One region of the Brevibacillus sp. M2.1A genome, then DNA from elsewhere that is predicted to be linked to it. Evidence: riboswitches for the same ligand, from Rfam matches in the RefSeq annotation. Region 1 holds a riboswitch; each other region holds the start of a gene.

Evidence for each region. Region 1 has a riboswitch for cyclic di-AMP ahead of HP567_RS08010 (C40 family peptidase). Riboswitches for the same ligand answer to the same signal wherever they lie in the genome.
Region 2: another riboswitch for cyclic di-AMP. It lies ahead of HP567_RS04795 (quaternary amine ABC transporter ATP-binding protein); the one in region 1 lies ahead of HP567_RS08010 (C40 family peptidase).
Region 3: another riboswitch for cyclic di-AMP. It lies ahead of HP567_RS18470 (CAP domain-containing protein); the one in region 1 lies ahead of HP567_RS08010 (C40 family peptidase).

The regions. Positions count from the first base shown of each region.
Region 1 covers NZ_JABSUY020000001.1:1,633,031-1,643,864, forward strand. The annotation lists gene HP567_RS07985 (hypothetical protein) at 1-473, shown strand, start outside; gene HP567_RS07990 (biotin transporter BioY) at 568-1,131, shown strand; gene HP567_RS07995 (cytochrome P450) at 1,241-2,581, shown strand; gene HP567_RS08000 (sensor histidine kinase) at 2,773-4,158, opposite strand; gene HP567_RS08005 (response regulator transcription factor) at 4,159-4,878, opposite strand; gene HP567_RS08010 (C40 family peptidase) at 5,093-5,614, opposite strand; cyclic di-AMP (ydaO/yuaA leader) riboswitch at 5,619-5,758, opposite strand; gene HP567_RS08015 (LiaF transmembrane domain-containing protein) at 6,077-6,481, shown strand; gene HP567_RS08020 (PspA/IM30 family protein) at 6,546-7,241, shown strand; gene HP567_RS08025 (class I SAM-dependent methyltransferase) at 7,336-7,914, shown strand; gene liaF (cell wall-active antibiotics response protein LiaF) at 7,929-8,819, shown strand; gene HP567_RS08035 (HAMP domain-containing sensor histidine kinase) at 8,833-9,981, shown strand; gene HP567_RS08040 (response regulator) at 9,989-10,618, shown strand; gene HP567_RS08045 (metallophosphoesterase) at 10,793-10,834, shown strand, end outside.
Region 2 covers NZ_JABSUY020000001.1:957,153-967,986, reverse strand. The annotation lists gene HP567_RS04800 (ABC transporter permease) at 1-405, opposite strand, end outside; gene HP567_RS04795 (quaternary amine ABC transporter ATP-binding protein) at 389-1,615, opposite strand; cyclic di-AMP (ydaO/yuaA leader) riboswitch at 2,009-2,155, opposite strand; gene HP567_RS04790 (ABC transporter ATP-binding protein) at 2,326-3,381, opposite strand; gene HP567_RS04785 (ABC transporter permease) at 3,378-5,120, opposite strand; gene HP567_RS04780 (ABC transporter substrate-binding protein) at 5,110-6,186, opposite strand; gene surE (5'/3'-nucleotidase SurE) at 6,224-7,003, opposite strand; gene HP567_RS04770 (sugar phosphate isomerase/epimerase family protein) at 7,019-7,801, opposite strand; gene HP567_RS04765 (PHP domain-containing protein) at 7,777-8,598, opposite strand; gene HP567_RS04760 (cation transporter) at 8,846-9,046, opposite strand; gene HP567_RS04755 (heavy metal translocating P-type ATPase) at 9,111-10,834, opposite strand, start outside.
Region 3 covers NZ_JABSUY020000001.1:3,840,658-3,851,491, reverse strand. The annotation lists gene HP567_RS18490 (aminotransferase class I/II-fold pyridoxal phosphate-dependent enzyme) at 1-934, opposite strand, end outside; gene def (peptide deformylase) at 1,113-1,673, shown strand; gene HP567_RS18480 (homoserine dehydrogenase) at 1,670-2,680, shown strand; gene HP567_RS18475 (hypothetical protein) at 2,781-2,933, shown strand; gene HP567_RS18470 (CAP domain-containing protein) at 2,998-3,786, opposite strand; cyclic di-AMP (ydaO/yuaA leader) riboswitch at 3,794-3,950, opposite strand; gene HP567_RS18465 (rhodanese-like domain-containing protein) at 4,035-4,379, opposite strand; gene HP567_RS18460 (cold-shock protein) at 4,810-5,013, shown strand; gene HP567_RS18455 (hypothetical protein) at 5,180-5,551, opposite strand; gene HP567_RS18450 (2-phosphosulfolactate phosphatase) at 5,759-6,481, shown strand; gene HP567_RS18445 (catalase) at 6,562-8,151, shown strand; gene HP567_RS18440 (TetR/AcrR family transcriptional regulator) at 8,294-8,869, shown strand; gene HP567_RS18435 (regulator) at 8,946-10,834, shown strand, end outside.

The DNA of each region.
Region 1 (10,834 bases):
ATGTCATGGATATGGCTACGTTCCATCGACAGTTTCAGATCGAATTCAAATTGGCTGATCAACATGATTATACCGCAGCTGTCCGTGCTGAGATGCAGCTTCGTACCCAGTTAGCTGATATTGCAGCCGAACAGCTGGAACAACCGTTGACAGAGCATATCGGATGTACGATTTGCATCCATTTTTACTTGCAGCTGGAAAATTACAGAGATGTGCCGGCAGAAGCGAGAGAAGTCACATCGATTCTTAATGACATTTGGGGGCAACGGCCGTATATTACACAGAAAGTATCGGTCAAGTTAGAGGAGCATCGAATCGATTGGCCGCCAAAGCAAATCACCAACCAGGTGACGCTGGATTTTCATCGGAAAATTGATGAAGGCAACATTGATGACCTGAACGAATTAATCGATCATACGGTTCAGTCACTTCAAAAGCTGCAGTTACACATGAATCAACAAGCAAAAAGGTAAGCGGGCAGAACGGGGATTTACAAAAGGGCAGATGCGTATTATTATTTTGTTAACCTTATCATATTTTTAGTTAACAAAACGGAGGCTAGTACGCATGAGAAACGAACGCTTGAGATGGCTATTGCTCTCTGCCATTTTTGCTGCAATGACTGCGGTATTGTCGCAGGTGACGATTCCCTTGACGTTGATTCCGATTACTGCGCAGACGTTAGCAGTAGGACTGACGGCGACCATTTTGGGAAGAAGATACGGGACACTGGCTCTGGTTATTTACGTTTTGCTCGGTGCAGTCGGATTGCCTGTATTCAGCGAGGCAAAAGGCGGCTTGCAGATATTGGTCGGAAAATCCGGCGGGTACATATTTGGGTTTATCGCCACCGCTTATGTGACCGGGCTCTACTTGGAGAAAACAAGATTCAACCTGAAAAACGCCATCATCGCCAATATCATTGGCATGTTTGTCACACTCGCTTTTGGTACTGTACAGCTCAAATACGTTATGGACATTCCATGGGATAAAGCTGTTGCTTTTGGTGTAACGCCTTTCCTCATTGTAGGGGTTGTCAAAGCAGTTCTGGCTTCTCTGATTGGCATCAAGGTACGCGAGCGACTGATTGCTTCTCGTCTGTTGCGCACAGACCAACCTGTTCCACGATAAACAAAATGATTTCGTCAGCCATCCGAAGTTCGGGTGGCTTTTTTTCGCATAATCTCCTTATCGTGCCGGATACTATCGGTAGGATTTGCAAGTAAAAAGGAGGAGACGTATGAATATCACGATCACCGGCCCAAAGGGTCTTCCAATCTCAGGGAATTTGATGGCATTTCGCCGATCGCCGCTTCAGTTCATCCGCGACGCTGCAAAAGAGCATGGGGAAGTCGTTCATTTTCGCTTCGGTCCTTCCCGCCATATTTATCTGTTAACGAATCCGGATCACATCAAAGAGGTTTTGGTCAGCAAACAGGCGCATTTTCGAAAAGGGAAAGGACTACAGGTTGCGCGAGCTGTTGTAGGAGATGGAATTCTTACCAGTGAAGGAAAAAAGCATTTGCGACAACGGCGGCTTATGCAGCCAGCTTTTCATCGAGATCGTATCGCCACCTACGGAGACGTGATGGTCCGGCAAGCCGTTGATCTCATGTCGGATTGGAAAACCGGGGAGCTCCGCGATATTCACTCGGACATGATGAAAGTAACACTTGCGATTATTACGGAGACGATGTTTGGCAAAACCGTCAAGGAAGGGGCCGATCAGATTGGACATGCCATCGATGTCGGTTTGAAATACGTGGCAAACAAAGGCTCCTCTTTTATCGACATTCCGTTGTCCGTACCTACCAAAAGCAATCGGGAGTTCCTGGAGTCGAGTGAGCTGCTGGACAAAACGATCTACTCTTTGATCGAAGCTCGGCGCAATAGCGAAGGAGAAGAGCATAAGGACTTGTTGGGGATGCTTTTGGCAGCGCGTGATGAAGATGATGGGGAAGGAATGACAGACGAGCAGGTTCGCGACGAGGTCATGACCATTTTTGTAGCGGGCCATGAGACGACTGCGAATACGATGTCGTGGATTTTCTATTTGCTGGCTACTCATCCCGAGGTGGAGAAAAAGCTGCATGACGAGTTGTCGACCGTACTGTGTGAAAAGCTGCCGACGGTCGAGGATATTCCGCAGCTGAAGTATACGAATCTCATTGTACAGGAAACGCTGAGGCTCTATCCTGCGGCATGGACGATAAATCGGGAAGTGGTAGATGAGGTTGAGATCGGCGGTCACACGTACAAGCCTGGAGAAACACTGATGATGAGCCAATATGTCATGCACCGTGACCCACGCTATTATGACCAGGCTGAACAATTCATTCCAGAGCGTTTTGACAGCGACCTCTTAAAAAGAATTCCAGCCTATGCTTATTTCCCGTTTGGTGGCGGGCCGCGTGTTTGTATCGGGAATAACTTTGCTTTGATGGAGGCAGCTTTGCTACTGGCGACGATTGCACAGCGATATCGACTAAGACTGGCTGAACCGAACCAGGTAGTGGAGCCCGAGCCGTTGGTCACCTTGCGTCCCAAGAACGGACTGCCGATGCGTTTGGAAAAGAGATAGAAAAAAATGGAAGTTGAGGGACAAAAAAAGAGGCATCTTATCACTACGGTTTCGCCGATTGTGTCAGATACCGAACTGGGGGTTATTTATCACTGAAAGCAACATGCTTACAAAAATTATTTTACTAGTAAAATATAAAGAAATAATTAACTGAGAATAAATCTATATAAAATAAGGGTAGCTTGTGAAAGCTACCCGTGGAAGAAGGGGATGGTGAAGGAGAAACTGCTTCCCGTTCCCAATTCACTGTTTACCATCAGATCTCCGCCGTGAAGCCGGACGATGCTCTTGCAAATCGTCAAGCCTAAGCCTGTACCGCCACTGTTGCGATTTCGTGATTTTTCCGCCCGATAAAACTTGGTGAAAATTTTCGGCAAGTCTTCAGCAGCGATTCCTTCTCCTTTGTCGATCACAGTAAAAAGGACATGTCCTTCTCGCTGATCACACGTAAGGTAAATGGAGCCATCCGGTTTGTTGTAGTGGATAGCGTTGTTTAACAAATTTTCCATGACACGCCGCAGCTTGGTCTCATCTGCTTCGATGTGTAGTTCATTGGAGATGCGCAGCTTCCATTGAAAGGTGAGACCTGCCTCTTTGATTCTTGGCAAATAGTCCTCAATGATTCCTCTCAAGAAGCTTTTGACATGAATGCGGTTAATACTGAGTCGGACTTCGGAGCTTTGAGTGGTGAAGTCCTGCAGCTCATCCAGCAGCTTTTCCAAGTCCGTCGTTTTTAGCTCGATTTTGCCCATCTGTTTCTGTATTTTGGTCATATCCGTCACACGACCAGAGCCGATATATGACGCATACCCTTTGATCGTGGTGAGAGGTGTGCGGAAGTCGTGGGCGATCGAAGCGATCATTTCTGCCTGTCTTTCTTCCGCTAAGCGAAGCTCATCCACCATTTCCCCGAAATATCGAAAGAGTTGCCCAAATTCATCATGCGATCGATACGTAAATGTGACCAGGCGCTTCCCTTCCTGGATTTCTTGGGTGACGCGCGATAATTCGTTAACCGGCCTTAGTATCCAGCGAACGAACAAAGCGAGCAGAACCAATCCCACCAGACTAATGCTTCCGTAAATAAACCAGAGCATCATGGAAACCCCTGTTGTAGCCATCATGTCGTAATCATCTGTGTAGAAATAAACAACGATCTCCCCTGTACGCGGTGGCTCCTGCTGAAAATGGTACTCAGCGACCACTTTGAGGTCACTTTGTTTGGCAGAATCGCCACGACTTGATGAGGAGGGGGAAGGCATTTTCAAATTATAGGCGCGTGATGTTTTGCTGTAGATGGTGTTTCCATTGGCATCCTTTACGAGCATGCGGTACATCACGTCGTCTGGCAACTGCTTTTCAAGCTCCAAACGTTCGATTGGGTCCTTGAAATTACTGACGAGAAGCAGTTGATTGAGCATGACCTTCTCTGCGGCTTCTTTCTCAGCCTGGTACTGATTATGCCGATCATTTTTGAGTTGAGCGACAATAATGTCTTGGAAAACAAATTTAAACAACAAGATGTTGAGTGTGATCAAGGCAATGAAGGAGAGCAAAACTTTATTGCGTAAGCTCATTTAAAGCTTCTCCCCGATAAATACGTAGCCTGTCCCCCATTGTGTTTTAATGAACTGACGTTCTGTTTCCAGCTTTTCACGGAGGTTTTTAATATGGACGGTCACTGTATTGAGCGAGCCATATCCATATCCCCAGACACGGTCATAAATTTGCTCTCTTGTAAAGACGATGCCCGCATTTTCTGCGAGGAAGGTGAGTAGTTGGAATTCCTTGGTAGATAGCTCAATCTTTTGATTGCATACATAAACGGAATACGTTTCTTTATGGATTTCCAGGTCCTTGAATTTCAAAACCGTAATCGGAGAGGAGGTCGTTTCCTTCTCAGGCTGCTCTTCGGTATGCTTGCGAATGCGCTCATAGCGACGAAGGTGGGCACGAATGCGAGCGAGCAGCTCTTCTGTATCAAAAGGCTTCGTGATGTAATCATCTGCGCCGATTTCGAAGCCGACTACTTTATCTACCGCTTTTCCTTTTGCACTGAGAAACAGTATAGGCAAATCCCACTCACGGCGAATTTGAGAGCAGAGCTCGTAGCCACTCATGTTGGGCATCATAATATCCAAAAGGATCAGGTTGGGACGCTCTCCTTGGCTGAGCAGCGAGAGTGCATCCTCTCCGCTCTCTGCGGAGGAAACGGTGAAGCCCTCGTTCTCCAAAATGTCTTCTAGCAGTTCAATAATCTCCAGATTGTCATCGACAATTAAAATGTGATCTTTCACCGGAACAACCCCCAGTTACTTCTATTAATAAGGAATACCATTCAAAGAATGGGTCTTGTCTATCATAACATGCTTTGACCTGATCAGGGGAAGAAACCCCGTAAGTTATTAAGTTGTTCTAATATGTGAGGGTACCTCTTTAGACCAGGTACTAAATTTCGTCAGAAAAAGCCAGAGACGTAGTGTCCCTGGCTTTTATTATTTTGCCGAATGACTATTTTTTAGCTGGTTTTTCCGGCAACGATGCAGCTTGCACCGCTTTTTCCTTATTCGGAATTTCTGCTTTCGCTAGAACAGGAACGCTGAGACGCTTGGCGCCTACATAACGCTTGCTCCAGTAGTATGGATCGCTCAACTTGGTGTTGACGACTCCACGACCAGATTCCGAGTGCACGAATGTGCCGTCTCCGATGTAGATACCCACGTGAGAAATGCTGCGACCGTTCGTGTTGAAGAATACGAGATCGCCTGGCTGCAAATCTTTTCTGGCTACCTCTGTACCTAATTCGTACTGGGAAGCAGAATTGTGAGGCAGGTCTACACCTAACGCATCAAATACGTAGCGCGTGAAACCGGAGCAGTCAAAGCCCTTTTTGGACGAGCCGGAAGATTTGTAAGGGGTACCGTACAAGTCACTGACTACTTCATTGAGAGTATTCTCCTCAGCAGCCTGTGCAGTGCCTGCCCCCATAGCAAGCAATCCAGCCATAAATAAAGATAAAACCATCTTGCGCAAAAGAAACTGCTCCCTTCGTGAGCCTACGAGGTTAGCTGAAGGGTTCGGTCGAAAGGACGCCCTAGGCTGCTAGGAGTAGCAACCATTCACCCCAAAAACGTGGTTCCCCCGTTTCCGCCAAGCGGAATTCGGCTATTTTTCGATGTTTTTTTACACGCACTCTTACGAAGATTCTACGCCAGTCCTTTATTTCCTTCTTTTTATCTGTTCGTTCACATATTCGTCACAAAGATGCCGTCAAATGCTGTAACGTTTTCGTTCGACAGTGCAAGCCGCCTTTCGACGCGTGCATATTCTGTCTTGCGGGACAGCTCGTCCGATTAGGGCAGGAAATTGTCTCCGTCCAAGGACGGAGGGAAAAACCAACCGCACGCCCGTTATGGGAAGCCTATACCGAGGGCTACAATAAGGGCATAACGTTCCACAAGCACCACATGCAAAACGAATGGAGGTAAGCGAGTAATGAGCGAACGGTCTGGCAAAGTTCTACTCGGGCTGGTTCTGCTGCTAGTCGGTGGGTTGGTTCTTCTGGATCTGGTGGGTATCGATATCGGAGACTTGCTCGGGTTTATCATTCCCGGCGTGATCATGATATACGGTGCCAAAAAGATCATGGGACAAACCGGTTCACGTTTTTGGGGAATCCTGGTCTTCCTGTTCGGGTTCCTGATGTTGATTGGCAAGCTTGACCTACTGTTTCACGCGCTTCTGGCCATTGGGGTGATTTATCTGGGATATCGCTTACTGCGTCCCAGCCAAGAGCCAAAACAAGCGCCTCCTTCTTGGGAGCGTGAATGGGCCCAAAAAGTATTAAAGGAAGATACGCTGGACACTTGGGAGAGAAACGTAAGAAGACGCCCGCAGTAACGCCTATGTCGCAAGAGTCTTTTGGATGAACAATATGATGTGATATGATGAGGAGGAAAAAATAATGAGTATCTTTAAACGTTTGCGTGACCTGACAGTAGCTTCGGTAAATGATGCATTGGATTCCATGGAAGATCCGGTAGTAATGCTGAATCAATATATGCGTGACATGGAAGTAGAAATCGGACAAGTTGAAGTCGCGGTTGCCCGTCAGGTTGCACTGGAAAAGAAATTCCGTCAGCAATTGGATGAAGCCAATGCCCTGATCGAAAAACGCGATCGTCAAGTCAAGCTCGCCTTAACTGAGGGAGAAGACGAGTTGGCACGTCGAGCACTCGCTGACAAGAAGCAGTACGAAGGCCGGGCAGCGGAATATGAAACTCTCTACCTGTCAGCATCCGAGGCAGCTACACAAATGCGCGAGAAGCTGGCTGAGCTGAAGGAAGAGTTCTATAAAATGCGTGCGAAAAAGTTCACACTGATGGCACGTGCACAAGTAGCTCGTACACAAAAGCAAGTCAATCAAGCAGTTGTTGGTATCGGCAATCAGTCCGCAGGCCGTGGCTTCGCCCGCATGGAGGAAAAAGTCATGCGCATGGAAGCAGAAGCACAAATGAGTGGGCAATGGCGCCAAACGAACCGCGCTTGGGAGAACGCTTTGTCTGACCTGGAAAAGGATGATCTCGATGCAGAACTTGCTAGCATCAAAGCATCCATTAATGAAGCAAAAACACCGGTAGCCAAACCAGTGCAATCCTAATTCAACAGGAACTGGGGGACAAGGTGTAGAATAGATTGGGTCAATTCGGCAGCCTGTGTACATCAGGCTGCTTTTCCCCTAGGAGGTACGATTCTTGCAGGACTTCTTGGTCTTTTTGCGGCGGTTTATCGCTGAGCCTGGACGCGTCGGTAGTATAATCCCCAGCTCTCGTTTTTTATGTGAGCAAATGTTGAAAAGCGTCGATTGGGCTTCAACCGATGTGATCCTGGAGCTGGGACCTGGTACAGGGGCATTTACCCAAACGATCTATCAGCGCTTGCGTCCCGGCACACAGTACGTGCTTGTGGAACGAGATTCCCAATTTCGCTCTATGCTTCAATCACGTTTTCCCGATCTTCCTATCAGGGAGGAAGCGACTAAACTTAGGTCTTACTTGGAGGAGCAGGACCTTGTAGGTGCAGATGTCATTATCTCAGGTCTGCCATTCGCCAATTTTCCACAAGAGCTGCGGGCAGCAATTCTGGACGAAGTTCAATCTGTACTGAAGCCAGGGGGCCTATTTATTACATTCCAATATTCGCTACAACTCCAGGCTGAGTTGCAGGATCGTTTTCCCCGGGTTGAGATCGACTTTACCCTGTTGAACATTCCGCCTGCATTCATCTATACATGTCGTAATGGTCAAAGTGAAAACGATCAGCATGGGGCGTGAGAGAGGAGACTTTTGTGAAACTGTCCCGTTTGCACAAAATGTTGGCTGGTGTCCTGATTATTTTTACGGGAATCGGTCTTTTGTTAGACAGTTTGGGTATCATTTCGTTCGGTCTGTTTGATTTGTGGCCGATGGTGCTTATTTATTTCGGCCTTCGTTTGTGGGGGAATAAAAATCGGATTGGCGGAGGAATTTTATTCTCGCTGGGGACCATCATCGCGATGGATATGTGGTTTAGTGTCGGGATTGATGATTTGTTCCAGATTGCAGTGCCAATCGTGTTTATTTATTTCGGGTTTCAGTTGATTCGGGGCAAGAGCAGCAGACGAGATCACCGTGTGAATCAGCCATTAGGCGAGAGTGGGAACCCATCTGCTGCGGAGACGATTTTGACTAGTGATGCAAGTATCCCGAATGACGTGAACGTTTCAACAGCGGAGCGCCCTTGGCTAGACAGCTGGAACAAATGGAAGCATGTTGGTGGAAAAATTCCTCATCACGAAAGCATGTCTTCATCCCCTGACGACATGCTGCCAAAAGATTCCCGCAGTTCTCTGATTGGGGATTATCACCTGACTTCCGGGCGTTTTGAACTGAATCACTTGCATGTCTGGCATGGAATCGGGGATGTTGTGATTGATCTTTCCCGGGCAGTGTTGATGCGGGATGAAGCGGTTCTTGTCGTAGAGGGCTGGGTAGGCGATGTGACGATTTATGTACCGGTCGATCTTCCTGTATCGGTAACGGCAGGGTTAAGTATTGGTGACCTGGAGGTGCTAAGCCACCGTCAGGGGGGTATCAACCGCAGTGTTAAGATTCGTTCTGATCAGTATGATGAAGCATTGCAAAAAGTAAACTTGCATATCTCGCTGCTTGTCGGCGATATAAAAGTCAAGTACATCTAGGAGGTACTGGCGGATGCGTCGACAGCGATTGGCAAGTATTCAGTGGCAATACGTGCGCTATGGCATGTTACTGGCCGTCAGTGCAGTTACTGCCGCGTTTATTTGTTTCTTTTGGCTATACTTTTTATGGAAAGATCACCCGGGGATTCATCGGTGGTACAACGAAGTAATCAGCGACCGCAACTTCGTGTGGTGGCTTGAAGAATATATAGGAATCAATCTCCCTGCCGATCCAGAGGGTTTGATTCAGCTTGCTGCTTTTGTTGTTTCTTTGCCTGCAGGTGTCTTAGTGGCATTGATCATTTCCTATATCGTCGGCAATTTGTTGAAAAAGAGACTCAGTGTACTGTGGGAAGCTGCCATGAAGCTTGGGCGCGGAATGCTGTCGTATCGGGTTCCCGAATTGGGCGTCGATGAAGTAGGCGAATTGGGATGGCAGATCAATCGCCTGGCTTCGCAATGGGAAGAGCAAGTAGCATCTTTGCAGCGGCTGTCGAACCACAATGCGGCTCTCGCAGAACAATTGAAGCATGCAGCGGTAACAGAGGAGCGACAGAGATTGGCGAGAGAACTGCATGACGCAGTCAGCCAGCAACTGTTCGCTATCGCCATGACGACTGCGGCGATGAAACGGCTTGTCGAAAAAAATCCTCAACGTGCAGCCCAACAGATTGAATTGGTCGAAGAGATGGCAGCAGCTGCACAAGCGGAGATGAGGGCGTTGCTCTTGCATCTTCGCCCGGCTACGTTACAAAACAAGTCATTGAAGGAAGCCATTCTGGAACTTTTAGATGAGCTGACGCGTAAAAATACCATGCAGCTGGCGTGGGAGATCGAAGACGTAGAAGGCTTGCCGAGTGGAATTGAGGATCATCTGTTCCGCATTTTGCAGGAGTCCTTATCCAACACATTGCGGCATGCCAGAGCTACCCAGATTACAGTGAAGCTGTTTACATTGCAAGAGCAGGTTCGCCTGCGAGTAACGGATGATGGTGTTGGTTTTGATCCAGATGGGGAGAAAATGACGTCCTACGGTTTGCGCAGCATGCAGGAGCGCGTAGCAGAGGTCGGAGGCTCCATGGAGATTTACTCGGCGATTGGGAAAGGGACGCAAATTGAGGTGCGTATTCCTCTAATGTCACAGACGGAACGGGAAGGGTGAAGGCTCAGTGATTCGGGTACTTCTGGTAGATGATCACGAAATGGTTCGGATGGGTCTGGCTGCTTATTTGTCTACGGAAGACGATATTGAAGTCGTAGCAGAGGCAGGCAGTGGGGAAGAAGGGGTGCGAATGACGCAAGAGCTGCGCCCAGATGTTGTTCTGATGGATTTAGTCATGGAAGGCATCGGCGGTGTGGAAGCGACTCGGCGTATTCGAGAAAGCTGTCCATCCAGTAAGGTTATTGTCTTGACTAGCTTTATTGATGACGAAAAGGTATATCCGGTCATTGAAGCCGGGGCATTCAGCTACTTGCTGAAGACTTCGCGTGCAGCCGAGATTGCAAAGGCAATTCGCTCTGCTGCGGCGGGTGAGCCAGTTTTGGAATCGAGGGTAGCAGGAAAAATCATGGCCCGTTTCCGTCACGGTCAAGAGTCCCATCCCCATGAGCAGCTAACGCCGCGCGAGTTGGAGGTTTTGAAGCTGATCGGTCAGGGCAAGTCCAACCAGGAGATTGCTGATGAGCTCATTATCGGGATCAAAACGGTCAAGACTCATGTCAGCAACATTCTTGCCAAGCTGAACGTGGAGGATCGCACGCAAGCGGCCATTTACGTGCATACGCATAGCTTAGGTTAATCACATCGCATCATGTATAGGTAAACGCGCCAAATAGCTCCTCAGTATACAGGGGCTCTTTCGCGCGTTTACTTGTTTAAACAGTTTTCTTGTACGCAAACCGTGAGTTTTTTTCGTAGATGTGGTAAAGATAGTAAGTAACGAATGAGAGATAACGGAAAGGAGGGCCGGGCTATGAGGCACAAACCTCAAACACGCTCCAAGGTGCTTTCGGCT
Region 2 (10,834 bases), 680 kb from region 1:
CATCGTCTGCATCAAATCCAGTACTGGCGTAACCAGATTGCGAAACGTATCGTGTCTCGCGCAAAGAATGCCCACCGGAATCCCGATGACGATCGAAATCATGGTAGCAGTGAGGACGAGTCCCAATGTCTCCATCGTTTCATCCCAGTACCCCAAGTTGTGGATGAGAGAAAGTCCAACAACCGTAAAGACCATGGACGCTCTCCCTGCAAAAACCCACGCAGCGGCCCCCAGCAACAAGATGAGAATCAGCGAAGGTATCTCTGCCAAAACCGTAGAACAGTAAGTCACCATCGTGGAAATGACGATAGCCACCGGATCAAACAATACCCCTTTGTACTGGCCCAGCACCTCCACGAACCCTTCCATCCAACCGCCAATCGGCAGCTTAGGCACGGCGTCCATCACTCATCACCTCTGCTCTCTGATGCTCTTGTACATTGACTTTGCCTACCAGCCCGCCTAGCACCGCTCCTTTTACGATGACACCCAATAATCGCTGCTGGTCGCCCACTACAGCAATCGGGACGTGCAGGTCTGCCATCATCGGGAACAAGCTGTGCAGACGTGCGTCAGGCGAAACGGTAGGGAGGTCGGTTTTCATGATTGCCTCCAGCGAATCTCCCGTACCAATCGCAAGTGATACGTCATACGCCGTAATCAAGCCAAGCAGTGTGCGCTTTTTGTCCACGACGTACAAGCTGGACACGCCATTATCCATCATGAGTTGCAGCGCCACTCGGGCCCCTTTGTCAGGCGTGATTGCTTCTGCCCGTTTCATCACATTTTCAGCAACGAGCACCCTGGACAGGTCGGCATCCTCCACGAACTTCCGCACGAATTCATCCGCTGGGTCTGCCATAATTTCTTCCGGGCGGCCGATCTGAATGATCTGCCCGTCTTTCATAAAGGCAATCCGATCGCCCAGTCGCAACGCCTCATGCAAGTCATGTGTAATGAACAGGATCGTCTTTTTCATCGTCATCTGGAGCTCCAGCAGCTCATCCTGCATATCTTTTCGAATGAGTGGGTCCAGTGCACTGAACGCTTCGTCCATCAAGAGAATATCTGGATTATTAGCCAACGCCCGCGCCAGACCGACCCGCTGGCGCATCCCTCCGCTCAATTGATCCGGGTGCGCATTTTCCCACTCGGTTAATCCAACGAGCGCAAGTGCTTCCCGTGCTCTTTCTTGCCGGAGTCCTGGCGGTACTTGCTGAATCTCCAAACCAAACTCCACGTTTTCTCGTACCGACCGCTGCGGAAACAGGGCGAAATTTTGAAAAACCATCCCGAGCTTCTTCCTCCGCACCTCACGCAAAGCTGCTGCCTTCATGTCCACGATCTCTTCCCCATCGATCTCGATGCTTCCGCTCGTTGGGTCAATCAGTCGATTACACAGTCGGATTAAGGTGGACTTGCCGCTGCCTGACAGGCCCATAATGACAAAGATTTCACCTTCCTCGACTTCAAAGCTGACCTGATTGACACCGATGGACTGGCCAGTTTGCTTGTAAATTTGTTCTTTTGTCCGTCCTTCCGCCAGCAGCTTCAAGGCCAGTTCGGGCTGCTTGCCGAACACTTTTGTCAGTCGATCGACTTTCATTTTGGGCATGGTATCCCTCATCCTTCGTTTTTTCGTAAATGTAAAAAGCCCGCGAAGCTTCCACACTCAAGCAAAACCAAGCAGGCACGCTTGATTTTTACTCGTGTAGAAAATCCGCAGGCTTACGTAATACCTGGCGCCCATTTTCAGGACTCCCTGTACTCTGTCTTCCTGATTTCGATTGTCAGCGGTTTATGTCGTACCGACTGCCTCTCAGCGATCCACACCACTCCCTTCACGTTGTATCGGCGTAAGCTGCTCGTCGGTATTTCCATAAAAAATAGGCCGATCCATTCTTTTTCTCCAGAACAAAGGTCCCAAAGAAAAAGCCTGTATCGACCTATCACACGCCCGCAAGGAGTCCCCTTGTTGCGCATTATATGCCTAGACTTTATCCATTCATGACCTTCCCTGCTTTGGCCGACGAGGTTAGCTGACGGGTAGGATGGCAGAGAAGACATTTCCTCATCCCTCCTGATCACTCAGGATTAACCCCAAAAGATTGGTTCCCCCGCTTCCGAGAATATCGGAACTAGGCCGTATTGTGTTTTGTTGCTTATTTGATCGTGATTGTGACTTTGATTATACGCTCGCTTCCAGTTATTGTGAACGTTCATTTTCGTTGAATCAAACAGAATAGCGCCTTTCTTAATGAGTCGCATTGATTTAGATGGTTCATGCTCATCCAATTGAAGAATCACTTGGCTATCTTTCCCTTTTTATACACAAACCTCTACGCATACACGCTCCTCATAGGAAAAGCGCTGACTGATGTCCGTGACAACCTCCCAGTCATCCTCCCCGACCCGGATGGAATAAAGCAGTTCTCGCCCCTGAAATTGCACATGAGATACCTTTCCGATAACGCCTTCCATTCCTTGCTGCCACGCTGCGAGCTTCAACTGATCGGGACGAACCGGCAATATTTGCTGAGCGTGAAAGGAAGAAAAGTCGCGGGAAACAGCAATCGGTACCGCTGGCTCTCCTTGCCTCTCCAACAGAAAGGTATTGGGGCAAGACCAGTTTCCTTTTAAGAAGTTAGCCCGTCCCACAAACTTGGCGACAAAAGGCGATTGGGGCGAATAGTATATATCCTGCGGGCTACCTGCTTGTTCCACCCTGCCTCCTTTCATTACGACGATCTGATCCGCCATAGCCAGTGCCTCTGACTGATCGTGTGTGACGTAGACGATGGAAGTCCCCAGCTCGCGGTGAATAAATTGGATTTCCTTGCGCATTTGCATACGCAGCTCTGCATCGAGACTGCTCAATGGCTCGTCCATCAGAAGCAGCGTAGGGTTAAACACGATGGCCCGCGCCAGAGCAACGCGCTGCTTTTGTCCACCAGAGAGCTGATTGGGAAATCTCTCTTCCATTCCTCCAAGACCGACCATCTCCAGCATTTGTGCCACCCGTACCTTTGGATTATCTTTGTAAGCGGCAGGCACGTGCTTTTGATGTTGCAACGGAAACACGACATTCTCATAGACAGTCAAATGCGGCCAAAGTGCGAATGACTGAAACACCATACCAATCCGCCGCTCCTCTGGCGGCTTTCTTCTTGCCTGGTCCGCTACGCACTCTTGATTGATCCAGATTTCTCCGCTGGTAGGCGATTCAAAACCCGCCAATAGCCTAAGCAGTGTCGTTTTTCCGCAGCCGCTCGGCCCGAGCAAAGCAACGAATTCCCCTTGTCCAATTTGTAGATCCAGATGGTGGAGCACCGTCACATCTCCGAATTTTTTGGAAACGCCCTTCACTCTTGCACTGTTCATCCCTGTATCCTCCGTTGCCAATATCGTTTCCATAAACCGCCCATTGTCAAAGCCAGCAGGATGGCCACTACGATCAACGAAGAAAGGGCCGTGCTATGAGTCGTTGATCCCGCCTGCTCAAAGCTAAAAATAACGACACCGATCGTTTCCGAACCGGATGACCACAGAAGCGATGATATTGTCAATTCAGTAAATGCTGTCAGGAACACTAGAAACAAGCCTGTTGCCATTCCCGGTGCATAGAGCGGGAGCAATATCCGGGACCACCTCGTCCAAAATCGACCACCGTTGATCCGTGCTGCTTCTTCTACTTCCTTGCCCACCTGCATAATGGAGACCGTACTGCTTTTTACTTGCAAGATCAAAAAGCGAGTCACATACGCAATCAAAATGAGCCAAACCGTTCCATATATTCCTGGCTGCCAGCTGGGAATCGGCTCGATCCACGTTAAAATCATCGCCAGACCAAGCACCATACCGGGCAAAGCATACGGCAAAGCGACAGCCCCTTCCATTACTTTTCCCATAAAGGAAGGCCGATGGATGCGCCAGTAAGCGAACCATGTTCCAGCCACCACGCACAAGACGCCAGTCAAGCAGGCCAGCATCAGGCTATTGCCGATGGCCGCTCTCGTTCCAACATGGTCAAACAATACAAACGCAAAATGCTTCCATGTCAGATTTTGCGGAACAAAAGGCAACCCATACGCCTTGATGAAAGCGTTCGCTGCCATGGACAAGAGAGGAAGCACACTCGTCACCAACAAAAAGAGTCCAACAAGAACCTCCACACCCCGTCGATATCTTTCCAAGTGACGGCGAATCGATTTGTCCTCGGCACTGGTCTGGTCCACCCGGCTTTTACGCAAAAAGAGCCACTGTACTCCTGTTCCCGCCAATGCTATCACGCCAAGCAAAATAGACAAGACAGATGCCCTCGCAAAAGCGCTCGGTCCAAATCCGATGACCTCCTCATAAATCAACGTACTCAATAAAGGGATATTTTCCGGGATCCCGAGAAACGCAGGGACACCAAAATTATCGAGTCCGGAAATAAAAGCAAGCAGTCCGCCTCCTGCAATTCCCGGTAAGGCGAGTGGGAGTGTCACCTTGCGAAATACGGTCGTAGCCGTAGCCCCTGAAGAATGAGCCGCCCATTCCAGTTCTTTGGGAATCCGATACAGAACGGACAGCGTGAGCATGTAGACCAACGGATAATGCGTTAGACCCATTACAACAATGATCCCGTCCAAGCCATAGACGTCCCACAGCTCCAAAGGCCCACCATAAAGCCAGCTCGCTGCCCGGTTCAATACCCCTTGCGGACCTGCCAGTTGTGTCCAGGCCAAGGTCATCACGTACGAGGGAATCAGCAATGGCAACAGGGCAAGTACATGAATGGCAGACTTCCAGCGTATGTCTGTATAGGCGCATAACCAAGCCAACGACACGCCAATGACTAACGCGATGAGCGTAGAAGCTCCTGCCGCCGTAACGCTGTGACCGATAGCGTTCCACGTGCGTTCATGTGTGATCACATCCGCAAAGTATCGAAGACCGATCCCTGCTTCTGTTTGCACACTAAGAGCGATCAACTTCCACAACGGATACATAAAAAAGAAGGCGACCGGCACCAGCACGATCCATGTGGCCGCCTTTTCCAACGACAGGGGCACGGCTATTTTTCGCCGTTCCCCCATCTTGCGCTCGGACACTGCTGCTTGCCAGTTACTTTGCACCCATCATCTCTCCAAATTTCTTTTTGTCCGCCTCTCTGTTCGCTTCAAGTTCATCTGTATTCGCAGAAAGCACCTTGATCTGGTCTTGAGCGCGTAGCCCTTCCGGAGCAGCGATGCCTTTTCTGATCGGAGTGTACCCGAGACTGCTTGCAAGCTGCTGTCCTTCTTCCGAGAGCACATAATCGACAAACGCTTTTGCTGCCTCTGCATTTTTCGTTGCTTTCATGATCCCGATTGGTTCGGTTATGACAGGAACACCCTCGTTTGGATAGATGAGCTCGACTGGAGAGCCGTCTTTTTTCGCCCGAGCTACGAGGTAATCCACAACCATCCCATATTCCTTCTCGCCGCCTGCGACGCTTTTCAATACGGCACCATTGCCTTTAGTGACTGTCATCTGGTTTGCTTTGAGTCCAGCTATGTAGTCCCAACCAAAATCAGCCTGCCGAGTAAGTACGCCTATGTTATAGGCTGCTGCTCCAGAGTAGAGTGGACTTGGCATAATCGTTTTGTTCGAGGCTTCCGGACTGGTCAGAACCTTCCAACTGTCCGGAAGAGCGGCAACCTTGCTGCTGTTGACTGCAAGAACGGTTGCCATCACTTTGGTTCCCGTATAGGCGCCCTCTGCATCCTTCCACTCCGCCGGAATGTCCTTAGCCTCGGGCGAAGCATACGGCATGAGCAAATCCTGTTTTTTCAGGCTAGCAAAGGTCGGTGCATCCGCAACCAAAAGCACATCTGCTTTTACCTGCCCAGCTTGTGCCTCCGCCTGCAAGCGACTCATCACTTCCTCTGTACCGGATCGGAACAGCTCTACTTTTACCTCCGGATAATTTTTCGAAAAACCCTCGATCAATGCTTGCGCGTCTGCATCTGGCTGGGAGGTATAAAAGCTCAGCGACCCTGCGATTTTGGCTGGGGCAGGGGCAGACTCAGATGTCGCTTCAGTGTTCGCCGCCGGGGTTGGTGATGTGGAAGAAGGCTGGGAACCGCAGGCTGCCAGTCCGAAGACAGCAACGGCTGCGAATAAAGAAAGGGTCCATTTTGGGCTAAGAACACGTTTCAATTGTTCATTCCTCCTAAAAATCATGAGTGGTTAACAGCTAAGTGCTTTGCTTCGCGCCTTGAAACCATTTGCCGATTTTTGCCTTCATGGCAGTATTCGTCATGTTTAATTGCAAAGGAGTAATAGTGATATAACCGTCGCGAAGCTTGTAATAATCGGACTCCTCGTCCTCAAAGTGAAGCTCACTCAAGTGGTCGGAGAGCCAGTAGCACATATACCCTTGTGGATCGTTCAAGCCCACATATTGATAGCGCAGAACATCCATTGCCAGCGGCGTGACTGCTACTCCTTTTACCATTTCCCTGGACAAATACGGGAGATTGATGTTCAGAACCGTTTCGGGACTGAGCTTGTGTCTGAGCAGGGTTTCAAATATTTCGTAGGCAAGCGGCTCGACGATTGAAAAATTCGGGTTTGGCTTCAGCGTAGCGAGAGATATAGCGATGGAAGGAATCTGGTACATCGCCCCCTCAATCGCTGCTGAGATCGTACCTGAATAAAAGACATCCCGTCCCAGATTCGGTCCACGGTTGATTCCAGATACAATTACATCTGGCTTTTCCTTGAGAATGACCTCAATCGCCATCTTGACGCAGTCAGCCGGTGTGCCATTGACGGCCCATGCTTCCAGCGAGGTTTCAAAAAAGTTTACTTTGTTTGCTTTGACTGGCGATTTCAACGTAATGGCATGGCTGATCGCACTACGTTCTTGATCCGGGCAGACAATGGATACATTGCCAAAGGGCTGAAGTGCCTGTGCCAGACAAAGCACTCCACTTGAAAAAATTCCATCGTCATTGGTTACGAGAATATTCAAAATAATACGGACCTCCTATCCAAATGAAACACAATCCTCTTGCCGTAAATAAACCATGTTTTGCTTAAGCTGAGACAAGCTCCTCGCATCATCGAAGCCTTCTACAACAACGGGTCTCTTTTCTTCAAACAACAACGGCCAAATGCCTGACAAATCAATCTCTCCTGTTCCTAATGGCACATGCAGCTTGGTTGCCGTAGCGTCGCTCACATGAATTTTATCGATCCCCTCTAGCTCGCTGTAAAATTGCGACAAGGAACAGGAAAGAGGAACATGAGCAATATCAAACGTGGTTGTCGTCGGGTATTCCAATGCCATTCTCAGTTGATTCATATCTTGCGGTGTCACGATCATTTCCTTCGGCAGAGGCTCAATGTGCTCGATAGACAACATACAGTCTTTTTTCCTTGCTTCGTACGCCAGCTCATTCACGCTCTCAATCAGAATCGGCTCATGCCAGCTTCGGTTTCTGGGAGACAGCGTCACTCGTCCCGGATGGATGGTTACACTTTTGGCTCCGATTTCACTTGCTAGCGTCAAGGAACGCTTCACTTCTTCAATGGATTGCTTGCGAATGCCATGATTCAGCGAACACAAATTTAAATCCCAGCTAGCTGCATGCAAGGTCAGCTTCATTCCCGCTCGTTTTGCCGCCTGTTGGATTTCTTTCGGGTCACTTTGGTAACACCAGACGTGCTCCGCCCATACCTCCATACCCGCAAATCCGTATTGACGTGCAATCAAGACAGCCGCCTCTACCGGGTAAGCCCACATCAGTGTTGATGAAACATACAGCATTTCCACCACTCCTTTACCTCTGCCGGGATTGGCACGCTACCGACCGGATATGGGTTGCGTGAGCGATGACCGTGAAAGTCGCTTCCTCCCGAACGGATGAGATGATGGGCTTTGGCTTGTCTCTCCCAAAAAGCCATCTTTGCTGCAGAATGTCTCGGATAATATACCTCAATGCCGTCGATTCCGTATTCAAGCAACGCATCAAGCTGAACCTCAAAAGGGTAGATGCCAGGATGAGCCAGTACAGCAATTCCGCCCGCTTCATGGGTAATTTCAATTGCTTCCCGTGCAGAAAAGATAGGACGGGGCACGTAAGCGGCACACCCTTTGCGCAAATACGTCTCAAAGGCAGACTGGGGAGTTGAGCAGTAGCCCCGGTCGGCAATGACCTCGGCAACATGCGTGCGAACCATCACTCCGCCGTTCGCCCGTGCCATGCACTCTTCCATAGAAATGGACAGCCCCTGTCGATTGCAGCCCACAACTATCTCATTGATCCACTCGATACGCTCCCGTTGCCGTCTTTCCATGACATGAAGCAAACGAGCATCGGATATATCTAAGCCGTACCCCAAAATATGTAGTTCGTCCTCCGATCCGTCTGTATTCCACTCAATTCCCTGTATAAGCTGTATGCCGAGCTGTTCGGCATCCTCACGGGCAAGCAGATAACCATCCACGGTATCATGGTCGGTAATAGCTAAATAATTCACACCACGCTCTTTGGCCTCTATGAGTAATTCCCGAGGTGACAGCTTTCCGTCAGAAGCAGTCGTGTGCATATGCAAATCCAGCATGACCATTCCTCCTGTTTCACTATCAGACATTGCTGTGTTCTCTGTTTGATTTCATTCTAAATCCCCTTTTTTAAGGCCATATAAAGCACCTAACAAGGTTTGATAAAAGTAAAATCAGGTGTTCATGCGATTTTGTTTCGTTCATCCGTTGAAATATGTACGTTTGATTAACGATTTACGAATTCTTTACAAAAAAGAAAAAAGCTCTCGCCTCAATCAGGCAGGAGCTTTTGGATAGGCACGATGATTAAACGACGTCGTAGCCTTGGTCTTCGATTGCTTCTTTTACTGTATCCAGAGTCAAGTTACTCTCGTTATAGGAAACCTCAACCTTTTTTTCAGCCAGGTTTACTTTGCCTTCTGCACCCAGATCTTTCAATGTGTTCTCAATGCGCGCTACGCATTTGTTGCAAGACATACCTTCTACGTTCAATGTGATATTTGTCATGATCAATCTCTCCTTGCATTTTATGTTGTATAGGTAAGGCGGACGAAGCCGCTTGTTACTGTTGTTACAGCTTCACTCGTTGTAGTCTCAGAGCGTTGAGTACGACGGATACGGAGCTGAAGGCCATTGCGGCACCGGCAAGCCATGGAGCAAGTAAGCCGATTGCGGCAATTGGAATGCCCAAGGTGTTGTAGGCCAATGCCCAGAACAGGTTTTGCTTGATGTTGCGGATGGTGAGTTTGCTCATCTCGATAGCGTCTGCGACACTGGTCAGTTCGCCGCGCATCAAGGTAATATCGGCTGCTTCCATAGCCACATCTGTACCTGTACCGATTGCCATACCGACGTCAGCGGTAGCAAGTGCAGGAGCATCATTGATACCATCGCCGACCATCGCGACTTTTTTGCCTTGTTCTTGCAGTTTTTTCACTTCTGCGGCTTTGCCTTCAGGCAGGACTTCTGCGATGACGTGATCGATTCCTGCTTCACGGGCAATGGCCTCGGCAGTTTGACGATTGTCACCGGTCATCATAATCACAGTCAATCCCATTGCTTTCATGCGTTGAACAGCTTGCTTGGAGGTTGGTTTGATCGTATCCGCTACGGCAATCAGGCCAGCGAGCTTGCCTTCGACGACTGCGAGCATCGCCGTTTTACCGGAGCGCTCCAGTGCCAGCATGGTATCAGACACTGCATGGTACGAGATTTGATGTTTTTCCAGTAAGCGGCGGGTACCGACGAGTACTTCTTTGCCAGCGACGGTTGCCCGGATACCAAAACCAGGAATAGCTTCAAATGAACCTGTATCCGACAGAGTGATTCCTTTATCCGCAATACCACGAACGATAGCTTGAGCCAATGGGTGCTCAGAGTTTTTCTCAGCGGCACCAACCAAAGAGAGCAGCTCTTGCTCTTCGATATCAATGGCGATGACGTCTGTCAGTTCTGGCTCGCCTTTGGTTACGGTTCCTGTTTTATCGAGGACGATCGTATCCAGGTGGTGAGCCGTCTCCAGATGCTCCCCGCCTTTGAACAGGATGCCCAGCTCAGCTGCGCGTCCAGAGCCCGCCATGATCGAGGTCGGTGTTGCCAAACCGAGGGCGCATGGGCAAGCGATTACGAGTACGGCAATTGCTTTTTCCAAAGCCTCACCGAAGTTGCCAGGTATAACGAAGAAGTACCAGATCAAGAAAGTAAGAATAGCAATCCCTACTACGATTGGGACAAAAATCCCGGAGATGCTGTCAGCTACACGCTGAATCGGTGCTTTTGTTCCTTGTGCTTCTTCCACTACTTTAATGATTTGCGCCAGTGCCGTTTCTTTTCCTACTTTGGTTGCCTGGACCTTCAAGAAACCGTTTTTGTTCAAGGTAGCGCCGATGACGGTATCGCCTGCGGCTTTATCCACCGGAATACTTTCACCAGTCAGCATGGACTCATCAACTGCGGACTGTCCTTCCATGACGATGCCATCTACAGGTACTTTGTCGCCCGGCTTCACGTGAACGACGTCGCCCAGTCTTACTTCTTCTACAGGAATGGTCATTTCGGCGCCATCCCGTACGACTACGGCTGTTTTTGCTTGCAAGCCCATCAGCTTGCGGATCGCTTCCGAAGAGCGCCCCTTTGCTTTCATCTCAAACAGTTTACCCAAAACGATCAACGTGATCAGTACCGCACTGGTCTCAAAGTACAGCTCCAGCATGTGGCCACCATGAGCACCGATGGAGTTGATCGCGACCCATAAACTGTAGAAATAAGCAGCCGAGGTACCGAGAGCCACCAGCA
Region 3 (10,834 bases), 2.2 Mb from region 1:
CGCTGGAAAGAGTCGCACGGATGATTCCCATTGTCTTCTGCTCCAAAGCACTGAGCAAGTCGCTGGATGGGGATGCATACGTAATGAAGCCAACACGGAAGCCCCATACGTAATCCTCTTTAGTAGCCCCATCTACTTTTACAGGCAGAATGCGAGGGTGAACGTCGCACAGGCTAGCGAAGAGAGATTCGTGCATCGAATCCTCGAAGAACAAGCCGAAGTACGCGTCGTCCGTTACGGCAACAATGTTGATCCCAGCCTCTGCGCCTTCTTTTAGTGCAGCGACGATTTGTTTTCCTTCCTCTGGACCTGGTGTATAGCCAGTTGGGTTATTCGGGAAGTTGAGTACGACGATGGCTTTGCCTTTGTCTTTTTGTGCGAGAATGGCATCACGCAAAGCAGCAGCATTAAATTTCATCTCGTCGTTATACAATGGGTAGTAGACCATTTTCGCACCACGGCGGATCGAAAACGTAAGCTCGTAGTTTTCCCAGTTTTTGTCCGGGATGATGACGCTGTCGCCGCTGTCAGCGAACAAGTCAGATACGATGCTCAGACCATGGGTCAATGCGTTTGTAACGATTGGGTTACTAAACGTATGATTAGCCAGTGCAGGCTGTTCCTCGATCATTTTTTTACGCCATGCTGCACGCAGCTCAGGCTTTCCTGCTGGGGGAGCATATTCGTAAATGTCTTTTGGCTGGTAAGCAGACAGGTTATCCTGGATGACCTTAAGGTGCATCGGTTGACCATTTTCCAGTGCAATCCCGATGGTTGCATTGTACTTTTTCGCTTTTGCTTTCGCTTCTGCCGACTGGCTGAGAATCCCCTCTTTAGGGAAATAAATCAGCTTGGCGATATTGGATAGCATTTCATACACGTGCGGGTTTTCTCGTTGGATGGTTTCGTTCAGCGTTGATGCTAATGAATGCATGGTAGCCTCCCTTTTCATATACAAACATCTATCTTTACCAATAAAGATAGCGTATCTACATGCATTTGTCACCCTTGCCCAACGGGATATTTCAGATTTTACGAGGTTCCTTTTGACAGCGAGGACCTGATTTGCTACCTTGAAATCGAAAACTGACTAATGCGGGAGGGAGAAGCAAATGGCTGAACGCAGGATCGTTCGCCTGGGGGACCCTGTCTTGCGTGAAACTTCAAAAAGAATACTATCCATTACTCCGCAGGTCGAAAAGATATTGGATGATATGGCCCAAACGATTTACGCTGCGAAAGGTCGAGCAGGCTTGTCTGCGATCCAGATTGGCATCCCGGAGCGTTTAGTCGTGATGGATTGCGGTAGCGGCTTGATTGAACTAATCAATCCGGTGTTGGTGGAAAAATCCGGTGAGCAGGTAGGGCTAGAAGCTTGTCTTTCGATACCAGGTGTTTTTGGAATCGTTCGTCGGGCGAATTATGTCAAAGTTCAGACGCTGAACCGCCAAGGACAAACAAAGACAATCGAAGCGGAAGATTTCCTGGCTCGGTGTATTCAGCACGAGATGGACCATTTGGAAGGAATATTGTTTATTGATCATACGGAAGAGATCTACTCAGCGAAAACAGGAAAGAAACTGAATCGCAAGGATTTGCTCCGGATACAAGATAAAAGTAGAAAAAATGGTGGAAATAAGCGACGCATAAACAGCAAGGAGATTGACTCATGAAACGTTGGAACATTATGTTAACAGGCTTCGGAACAGTAGGACAGCAGGTGGCTCGACTGCTGGAGCAGCGAAGGGAGAGGTACCGCGAGCTATATCAAGCGGATGTCAGACTCGTGGGAGTCGTTCGTTCAGCTTCCGGCCTCTACGATGAGAACGGAATCGATTCGGGAAAATGGGCAGACTATGCTCATACAAAACAAACAAGGAACCCATCTTGGAACGCGCTGGAATTTATCAAGTCAGCTCAAGCAGACGTGCTCATCGAGGCAGGTCCATCTGAAAAAGAGGGCGGACCCGGTCTTACTTTTATTCGTTATGCTTTGGAGAATGCCATGCATGCGATCGCCATTTCAAAAGGCGCACTTGTAGTCGATTATGCTGGCTTAGCCGCTCTTGCCAAAAAACATGGCGTCGCATTGAAAGGGAGTGGAGCAACAGCAGCAGCTCTGCCGACGATCGATCTGTTGCAGTATAACTTGGCAGGCTGTGAAGTAAAACGCGTCGAAGGTATTTTTACGGGAACGACAAACTTCGTGCTCACAAAAATGATGGAAGAGGGGCTCACCTGTGCAGAAGCAGTCGAGCTCGCTCAGAAGATGGGGATTGCCGAACCGGACCCTTCCTATGATATCGATGGATGGGATACAGCTTCGAAGCTCACGATCTTGGCAAACGCTGCTTTTGATGCGCAAGTAAAACTAACCGATATAACACGCGCAAGTATTCGCGAAATAACCTCGTTACAAATCGAGGCATGGAAAAAGCACTCGAAGATTCCCAAGCTGATCGGAACGATCCAAAAGGAAGCGAATGGCACGGTATCTGTCGCAGTAGATTTATGTGCGGTGGATCTTACCCATCCATTTGCATCTGTATCTGGTACGACAAAAGCCATACGGGTAGAAACAGATGTCATGGGGGATTTATTGGTCGTTGGAGGAAAATCAGATCCTGTGGCGGCAGCGGCGGCTGCCTTAAAAGACCTTGAACATATTATAAGCAGATAGGTTCATTTGCATGTGCTTCCAGTGTTCCTTAGGAATGAGTCGTTTAGAACCGCGTGCATACTAGGGATGTACCACCAATAACGGTGAGGGGGCCATACGGATGAAACAATCGTCTGATGTCAATGCCGAGCTGCAGCAAGTATCTGCTTACCCAACGAAGCAAGAAATGAATCAAAAGGATGTTGCTTTGCTCAATGAGCAGGAAAGCTGCTGTACCCCCAAAAAACAGGCGGCAGAAGCGAAGCGAAAGTAACGCGTACACGAAAAAGCCGGGTCTCGATTACGAGACACCGGCTTTTCGTTTATCAGGCAGTGTTCTACCCGATAAATTCTTGTACCCAGTAGCCATTTGTGAAGCCTACACCAATTTTTGTGAAATCAGGGTTCATAATGTTTTGGCGGTGGCCTTCACTGTTCATCCATTGTTGCATAACTTCTTGTGGACTCTGTTGACCCATGGCGATATTCTCGCCTGCAGTCGAGTACTGAATGCCATACTGCTTCATCATGTCAAATGGAGAACCGTACGTTGGACTGTTGTGGTCAAAATAGTTGTTAGCAGACATATCTTGTGCTTTTGCCAACGCTACTTTGGACAGTGCCGCATCCATTTGAACAGGTTTGAGACCTGCTTTTGCACGTTCTTGGTTCACCAAATCCGCGACTTGTTTCGCAAAATCACCAGTTTTAGCTTCATCCGCTTGATTTACCGGAGCGGCAGGCTGAGTGACATTATTGCTAGGTTGTGCTGGTGCCGTTTGAACTGGTGCTGGTTGTGCTGGAGCTTGTTGTACGGGTGCTGGTTGGAAAGTTCCTGGTTGAATCGGGCAAGGTTGTACAGGTGTTGCTTGTCCTTGCTTAACAGGTTGCATTGGCTGTACTGCTTGTGGCTGGCCAGGAACAAAGCCTTGTTTTTGGAAAAAGTTAAAGAACTGTTGTGCATTTGGTGCTTTTTGGAATTGTCCCATATTTTGACCCGCATTGAATTGGAATTGTCCGTTCTTCAATGGGCAGTTAGATGCTGCGGAAGCAGAAGAAGCAAACCCTGTCAAAGCCAAGCCCAGACCAAGAGTCATCGCGATTGTAACAGAACCAAAACGTTTCATTAAACAAATCTCTCCTTTTTTTGGCCTACGAGGTTAGTTGTCGGATTCGGATTGAGGAAACAACCCTACGCCAGTTCGGCGATTCACCCCAATGTGGAATAACTCATCCACAAAAAAGTCCCCCGCACTTCCTTTTCAAGAGGAAGTCTCGGCTTATTTCGTTTGGCATGAACAACGATATCAGACAATCCCAATCGAAATAAAGGAGTAATATATGGCAACTAGCTAGAATCGTTGATAAATTAGGCTCATTTCGCTTTGTTTGATTGTTCCTTCCATGCAGTTAAGCCGCCTTCCAATGCATTCGCATGAAAACCATGCTCACGAAGCAGAGCCGCAGCTTTTTGAGCTTTATTACCTGTTGTACATAAGGTAACGATCTGCACATTTTGCGCGAGTTTTTCGGTTTCTTCATCAAGTGGCTTGTCCTGTTCCTTCATAAGAAGATAAGGGACGTTTCGCGCCGACGCGTTTTCGTGAACGAGGCTGCCGGAAATAAATTTCTCGGAGTCGCGTACGTCCAATAAAAGTACAGGCACTTTCTTTTCAAGCATTTCGGATAATTGAATGGTTGTCAAAATATGATTTTCCAATGTAATCCCTCCCAATCCTATTGTAACAGAGTACCGCTTCGTCCAGAATAAGGCTGAACGGTTGCTTTTATTGGACAACCATGGTAGAATGAGGTTGCTACTTGAAAAATTGATACCTAATCATTCATCGAGGTGTTTGTATGCTGATGGATAACATTTTTGAATCCCCGATTCACACTGGCGCGGTCATCGGAGCCGCAAGGATGGAAGAGAGGAAGGGCTTTCATTGTTTTAGGTTTTCAAAAGGTTTAGTTTTTAATTTTGCAGTTCCGTCCTATGACATTCATATATTTGCTAAGTAAGTAAAATTCACATATCATGAAGGCGTATCACAGCACATGATTTGGTATTTCTTCATGATATGTGAGCTTTATTTGCTTCGGTAAATATGACTAGCATATTCAAATTGAATTTTTGGAGGTTTTTTTAGATGCAAACGAACGGAACAGTAAAATGGTTTAACGCAGAAAAAGGTTTCGGTTTCATTCAAGTAGAAGGCGGAGACGATGTATTCGTACACTTCAGCGCAATCCAAGGTGACGGTTTCAAAACTTTGGACGAAGGTCAAAAAGTTCAATTCAACATTGTTCAAGGCAACCGTGGCCCACAAGCTGAGAACGTAGTAAAACTGTAAGTCTCCTTTTAAAAGAAACTGTCCTTTCGAGGGCAGTTTTTTTGTCGTAGAACATAGAAGTAAAAAGGCGTTGGGATAGTCCCCAGCGCCTATTCGTGCATGCGAATCATTAAAAAAGGAACTATGGCGTCCCACCATAATTCCTCATTTTCTTCCTGCAAAATAGTTAAATACAAGTTTCGATATCGACAGTTTGGAATTGACTGTCAAGAACGGTAAGACCAACAACTTGACCGCCGCCGATAGAAGTACGGCCATAAGTGGTGAGAAGGACATTTCTGTTGTTTTCTGCTACGGTAAGGCGAACTTCATAGTGGAAAGAAGCGGGGACAAGCGCATTGAAAGCAGTGCGAGTATTCGCAGGGATAAATTGCGTAATGTCAAGCAAGGTGCTAACTGGATTCGTTTGCGTAACGGCGTTACCCCAGTTCAATACTTGCACACGTACTTCAACCTCTTCTGTGTTCAGGTTTACCAGGTCGAGGTGAGCAGTGACAGCTCGGGCGAGGTTATTTTGCAAAATACCAGTCGTTCTCACCGTATTTCTTCTTGGGCGTCTGTGATTTCTGCTTTCAGTATTACCTTGATCGTCGTCGTATTCGATTTCAGACATCCATGTTCACTCCATTCTTGTGTAATCTAGTGGGACAATAATACGATATTGTTTCTTGTCTTGATTTGTAACGGCGAACGTAAGGGGACGAGTAACTATTTTTGATAGAGGACGGTGGAGGGTTTGGGAGAAATGCCTGTATACAAGCAACTAGACTATACGGCTCGATTTGATTGGGGATACGAAGGGGTGGAACAGGTCGGAGCAGCATCGGATATGATCGTTATTATCGATGTACTCTCGTTCAGTACGTGTGTAGATATCGTAACGGGACGTGGGGGTATCGTCTATCCTTATCAGGTACAGGATGAGTCAGCCATTGCATTCGCCAAACAAAAAGCAGCGCTGCTCGCTGGAAAACGCGGCGAACCAATCTCCCTTTCGCCAGCCTGTCTGAAAACGGTTCCGGTGGGAAGTAGAGTGGTGTTACCCTCACCAAACGGATCGACCTGTACCGTGTTGGCAAAGAAAACAGGGGCGAGGGTGGTCGCTGCGTGCTTGCGTAATGCGCTATCCGTAGCCAGATACATACAGCAGCAGAAAGGAACGATAACGGTCATTGCTTGCGGTGAACGGTGGGGAAATGGAGCATTGCGACCCGCTATTGAGGATATGATTGCGGCAGGTGCGCTGCTTCACGAACTAGAGGGGTATCGTTTGTCACCAGAGGCTGAAATGGCGGTGGCAGCCTTTCGATCCACTCAAGGTCTTCTTCCCGCTTACTTGCAGAAGTGTGCTTCCGGCCAAGAACTGATCAGTATGGGCTACCTGGAAGATGTCTCACTGGCAGCGGAATGGAATCAGAGTGGCTCAGTTCCAGTGCTTAACGATGATTTTGCGTACGAAGCGATTTAGTCTTTTCGCATAAAGAATCCCTCATTCGGTAACCATGGTTATGAACCACACATGAGAAAAACTGGACAGGGAGGATTCATATGGATGACAGCAGAAAGTCCATCAACCAGGCAGAAGAAAATATCCTGACGAATCGTCAAGGCCATCCGATCACAGACAACCAGAACTTGCGGACAGTTGGAAATCGCGGGCCAACCGTTCTGGAGAATTACGACTTTCTTGAAAAAATCACGCATTTTGATCGAGAGAAAACACCTGAACGTGTCGTGCATAGTCGAGGTGCAGGAGCACATGGCTTTTTTGAAGCGTATGGAACCGTAGGTGATGAGCCAGTTTCTACATACACGAGGGCGAAGCTGTTTTCGGAGCGTGGGAAAAAAACGCCTGTGTTTGTGCGTTTTTCTACGGTTAATCATGGCACGCATTCGCCCGAAACATTACGCGACCCACGTGGGTTCGCGGTGAAGTTTTATACAGAGGATGGGAACTGGGATCTGGTTGGCAATAACCTCAAAGTTTTTTTCATTCGGGATGCGATGAAGTTTCCTGATCTTGTACATGCATTCAAGCCTGATCCTGTCACAAACATCCAAGACGTGGAACGGATCTTTGACTTCATCTCGAACACGCCTGAGGCCATGCATATGATTACGTTTTTGTTCTCCCCGTGGGGAGTACCAGCGAACTATCGGCAAATGCAAGGCTCTGGCGTAAATACGTACAAGTGGGTAAACCATGAAGGCAATGCGGTCCTGATCAAGTACCATTGGCAGCCGTTAGCGCAAGGGATTAAGAATTTGACACAAAAACAGGCGGAAGAGATCCAAGGGAAAAACTTCAATCATGCCACACAAGACTTGTATGAAGCGATTGAGCGAGGAGAATATCCAGAGTGGGAATTGTGCGTCCAGATCATGAGTGATGACGATCATCCTGAGCTCGATTTTGATCCGCTTGATCCAACGAAAATATGGCCCGATGATCAGTTCCCGTTTCTTCCGGTAGGCAAAATGGTTTTGAACAAAAACCCGGATAACTATTTTGCAGAGGTCGAGCAAGCAGCTTTTGGGACAGGTGTTTTAGTGGATGGACTGGATTTTTCTGATGACAAGCTCCTGCAAGGAAGGACCTTTTCTTACTCCGATACGCAACGCTATCGGGTCGGCGCCAACTATTTGCAGCTTCCGATCAACGCGCCCAAAAAGCATGTCGCTACCAATCAGGAAGGCGGCCAAATGCTGTATCGAGTGGATCGGACGCAGCGGCATATTAACTATGAGCCATCAACGATTGGCGGATTGCAGGAAGCCAAGCAAGCAGCTCCTGATCATCAGCCAGAAGTGGAAGGGAAGGTCGTTCGTCAAAAAATTGATCGCACCAACGATTTCAAACAAGCGGGAGAACGTTATCGCCTCATGGAAGACTGGGAAAGAGAAGACCTCATTGCCAATCTGACGGATGCACTTCTCTCCTGTGATCCTCGTATTCAAGAGAAAATGCTTGGCTACTTCTCGCAATGTGACGAAGAGTACGGTCAGCGTTTGAAAGCTGGAGTTGCACAGGGCAATGGCGGAAATAGCAAAGGGATGGGCGGACCGATGGGGGCAACAAATCCTGGAGCGGCTGTCAAGGAAGCAGAACAACAGTCCCGTCCGTCCAAGCCTTACTGATGACCCGTGAACAACATTACTGAATGAACAGTGGAGCTTTGCTAAATCCATGGCAAAGCTCTTTTTGTATCCTGTTGCAATTTTACTTAACAATCAGTAGGCTAAAACGTATCGGATTGATTTACCAAAGGAGACGTCATTCATGTCAAAAGATAATAAAACACATCAACATATTGTAGATGCAGCCTTTCAATTGTTTGCGGAGCATGGGATTGAAAAGACAAGTCTAACGATGATTGCTACTGAAGTAGGGATCACGAAGCCTGCGATTTACTACCACTTTGCATCAAAGGAAGCACTTCTCGATTATTTGTTTGATCAACTGTTTGGAAACTATACATTCTCCCATTTTTTCACCGTTACAGATTTTACAGCTGACAATTTCGCGGAACTCCTTATCGAAACTGGGTTGAAGCTATTGCCGAGCGAGGAAGAGGATTATGCGGTTTTACGTGTCTTCAATCAATTTCTGCTGTCTGTCAGTCAAAAAGAGAAGTACCGAGACAAGCTGCGTCTGATGCAAGAAGATTTTTTGCAGGGCTTTACCTCCTTACTGGAGCGAGGGATAGAGTTAGGTGTCGTCAAGCCTGATCGTGTCGTAGCAAAAGCTCATATTCTATCACTCGTCGTCGATAATATCAGTAATTACATGCTGATGGGAATTGAGCTAGATCAGAGGGAAATCTGGACTGAAACAGTGGGAAGCGTACTAAAGTAATCGAAAAACAGTGACGCAATTCGAGTTGCCAGCGTCTTACAATTGTTTACATTAGACGATGGCGAGGAGATTCATGATGGTTCGAAAAGAGAAATGGGTAGCACTGTTGAGCTATACCGCGGTACTCTCCCTATTGACGACGGGTGGGGTCTTTGCTGCATCCCCTGCGAAGGTAGCTTCCCATAAAGTAGAAGCATCGGTTGATGCGAAGGGCAATACCGAGGAGAAGCTACAGGCTTGCAGTCAAGATAATGCGAAAGCGGATCTTTCGAGCATAACGACGAAATCCTGGAAACCATTGGAAAACAAGCCGGTACTGGAAGGGATTACTTCGATTGCAACAGGCGTCATTTTTGATGAAGCAGGCTATGGGTGGAGGCCAGGCATTTCTTATGCCTTCACCAGGGATGGGGAAGTGTGGAAATGGGGCTTTCAATCTGACAAGAAGTATGAACCGTACAAGCTAGCCGGGATCAAAGATGCTAAGCAAGTCATGACGGATTATGTCCTCACGAGCGCCGGTGAAGTATGGCAGATCGATGAGAAGAAAGCACCAGAAAAACTGGCCGGTCTGGATAAAATCAAGAACATTCAGCAGATCGACCTTCATGACGGCGTACTCTTTTTACTGAAAGAAGACGGTACTGTATCGAAATGGGAAAAAGGAGCGAAAGCAGCCGAAAAGGTGACGAAGCTCTCGAATATCCGTGACATGTATAGCTCAGCTTTTTCCTTGTTTCTAGTAGATGACCAAGGGAAACTGCTTTATCTCGATGGCAAATCCGGAGAGCTGAACACAGAAAATCTGCAGGTCATGGATATCCCCGGGAAAGTCAAACAGATAGCCATCGATTATACGGATCGCGCCTTGATCCAAACAGAAAAGGGCGAAATGTACAGCTACAATGCAAAAGAAAATGAAAAAGTAGTGCGTGCTGCTCATGCAGATGGTGCGATGCGGATGGCAGTTGGCGGAGAAGGATTGTATTTGATCGTAAAAGCGGACGGAACGGTTTGGGGTTGGGGACATAATACCCTTGGAATGATCGGTGCGAATCTGGATAATGATCTGGAGGAGCCTGTCAAAATAGCAGGTCTTTCAGATATTACAGACGTAAAAGCTGGTACCGACCATGTGATTGCTCTCGATAAAAAAGGAAACGTCTATTCATTTGGCAGCAATATGACAGGACAGCTGGGGAGAATTCCTGTTACCTTTGACAAATGGACAGAATTTGGCGAATTACGTGATGTAAAACAGGTAGTAACTGAGCTGGATCAACCGTACTTCGTTCGGAAGGATGGTTCTGTATGGAGTTTTGGCGCAGATCGAGTGCCATATGAAGTGAAAGGACCTACCAAAGTAAAAACGATGGATACTATCCTGGATTCTCCGGTTACCTTGAATGAGAACGGACAAATCCAGTTGTGGACCAGTAAATTTAGCAATTGTGAGACATTGGCGTTGCCTTCTCGCATCAAGGATTTTGTTGGTGGGGAGGAGCATCTCTTATTGCGTACGGAAGATGACCAATTCCTGACGGTAGAATTCAGCTTCGATTCCGCAGAACGCGGAGGGGTATATGTCATCACGAACTTGCGCCCACAAAAAGTGGAAACCCTCCAAATTGATTCAAAAATGGCAGCAGATGTGACCAAGCTTTATGCTAATCTTTATACGTTTTTTGCTGTGACGAAAAATGGTCAGGTATTATACGCAGAACGGAAGAATGATGAGCCGTTCACTTCATTTGCGCAAATAGCAGGTTTGGAAGGTATTCGTGAGCTAGCACCTGAGTATTTTGTCCGTTATACAAAGGATATCGCATCAGTTTGGGCAATCAATGATGCAGGCAAGGTTCAGGAAATTCAGGTTTACCCTGAGAGCGAAGGAAAAGATGCAGGAGCAATCAAAGTGAAGCTGGAATCCAAATCGGAAGAAGGCATTGCCATGATGAGCGGACG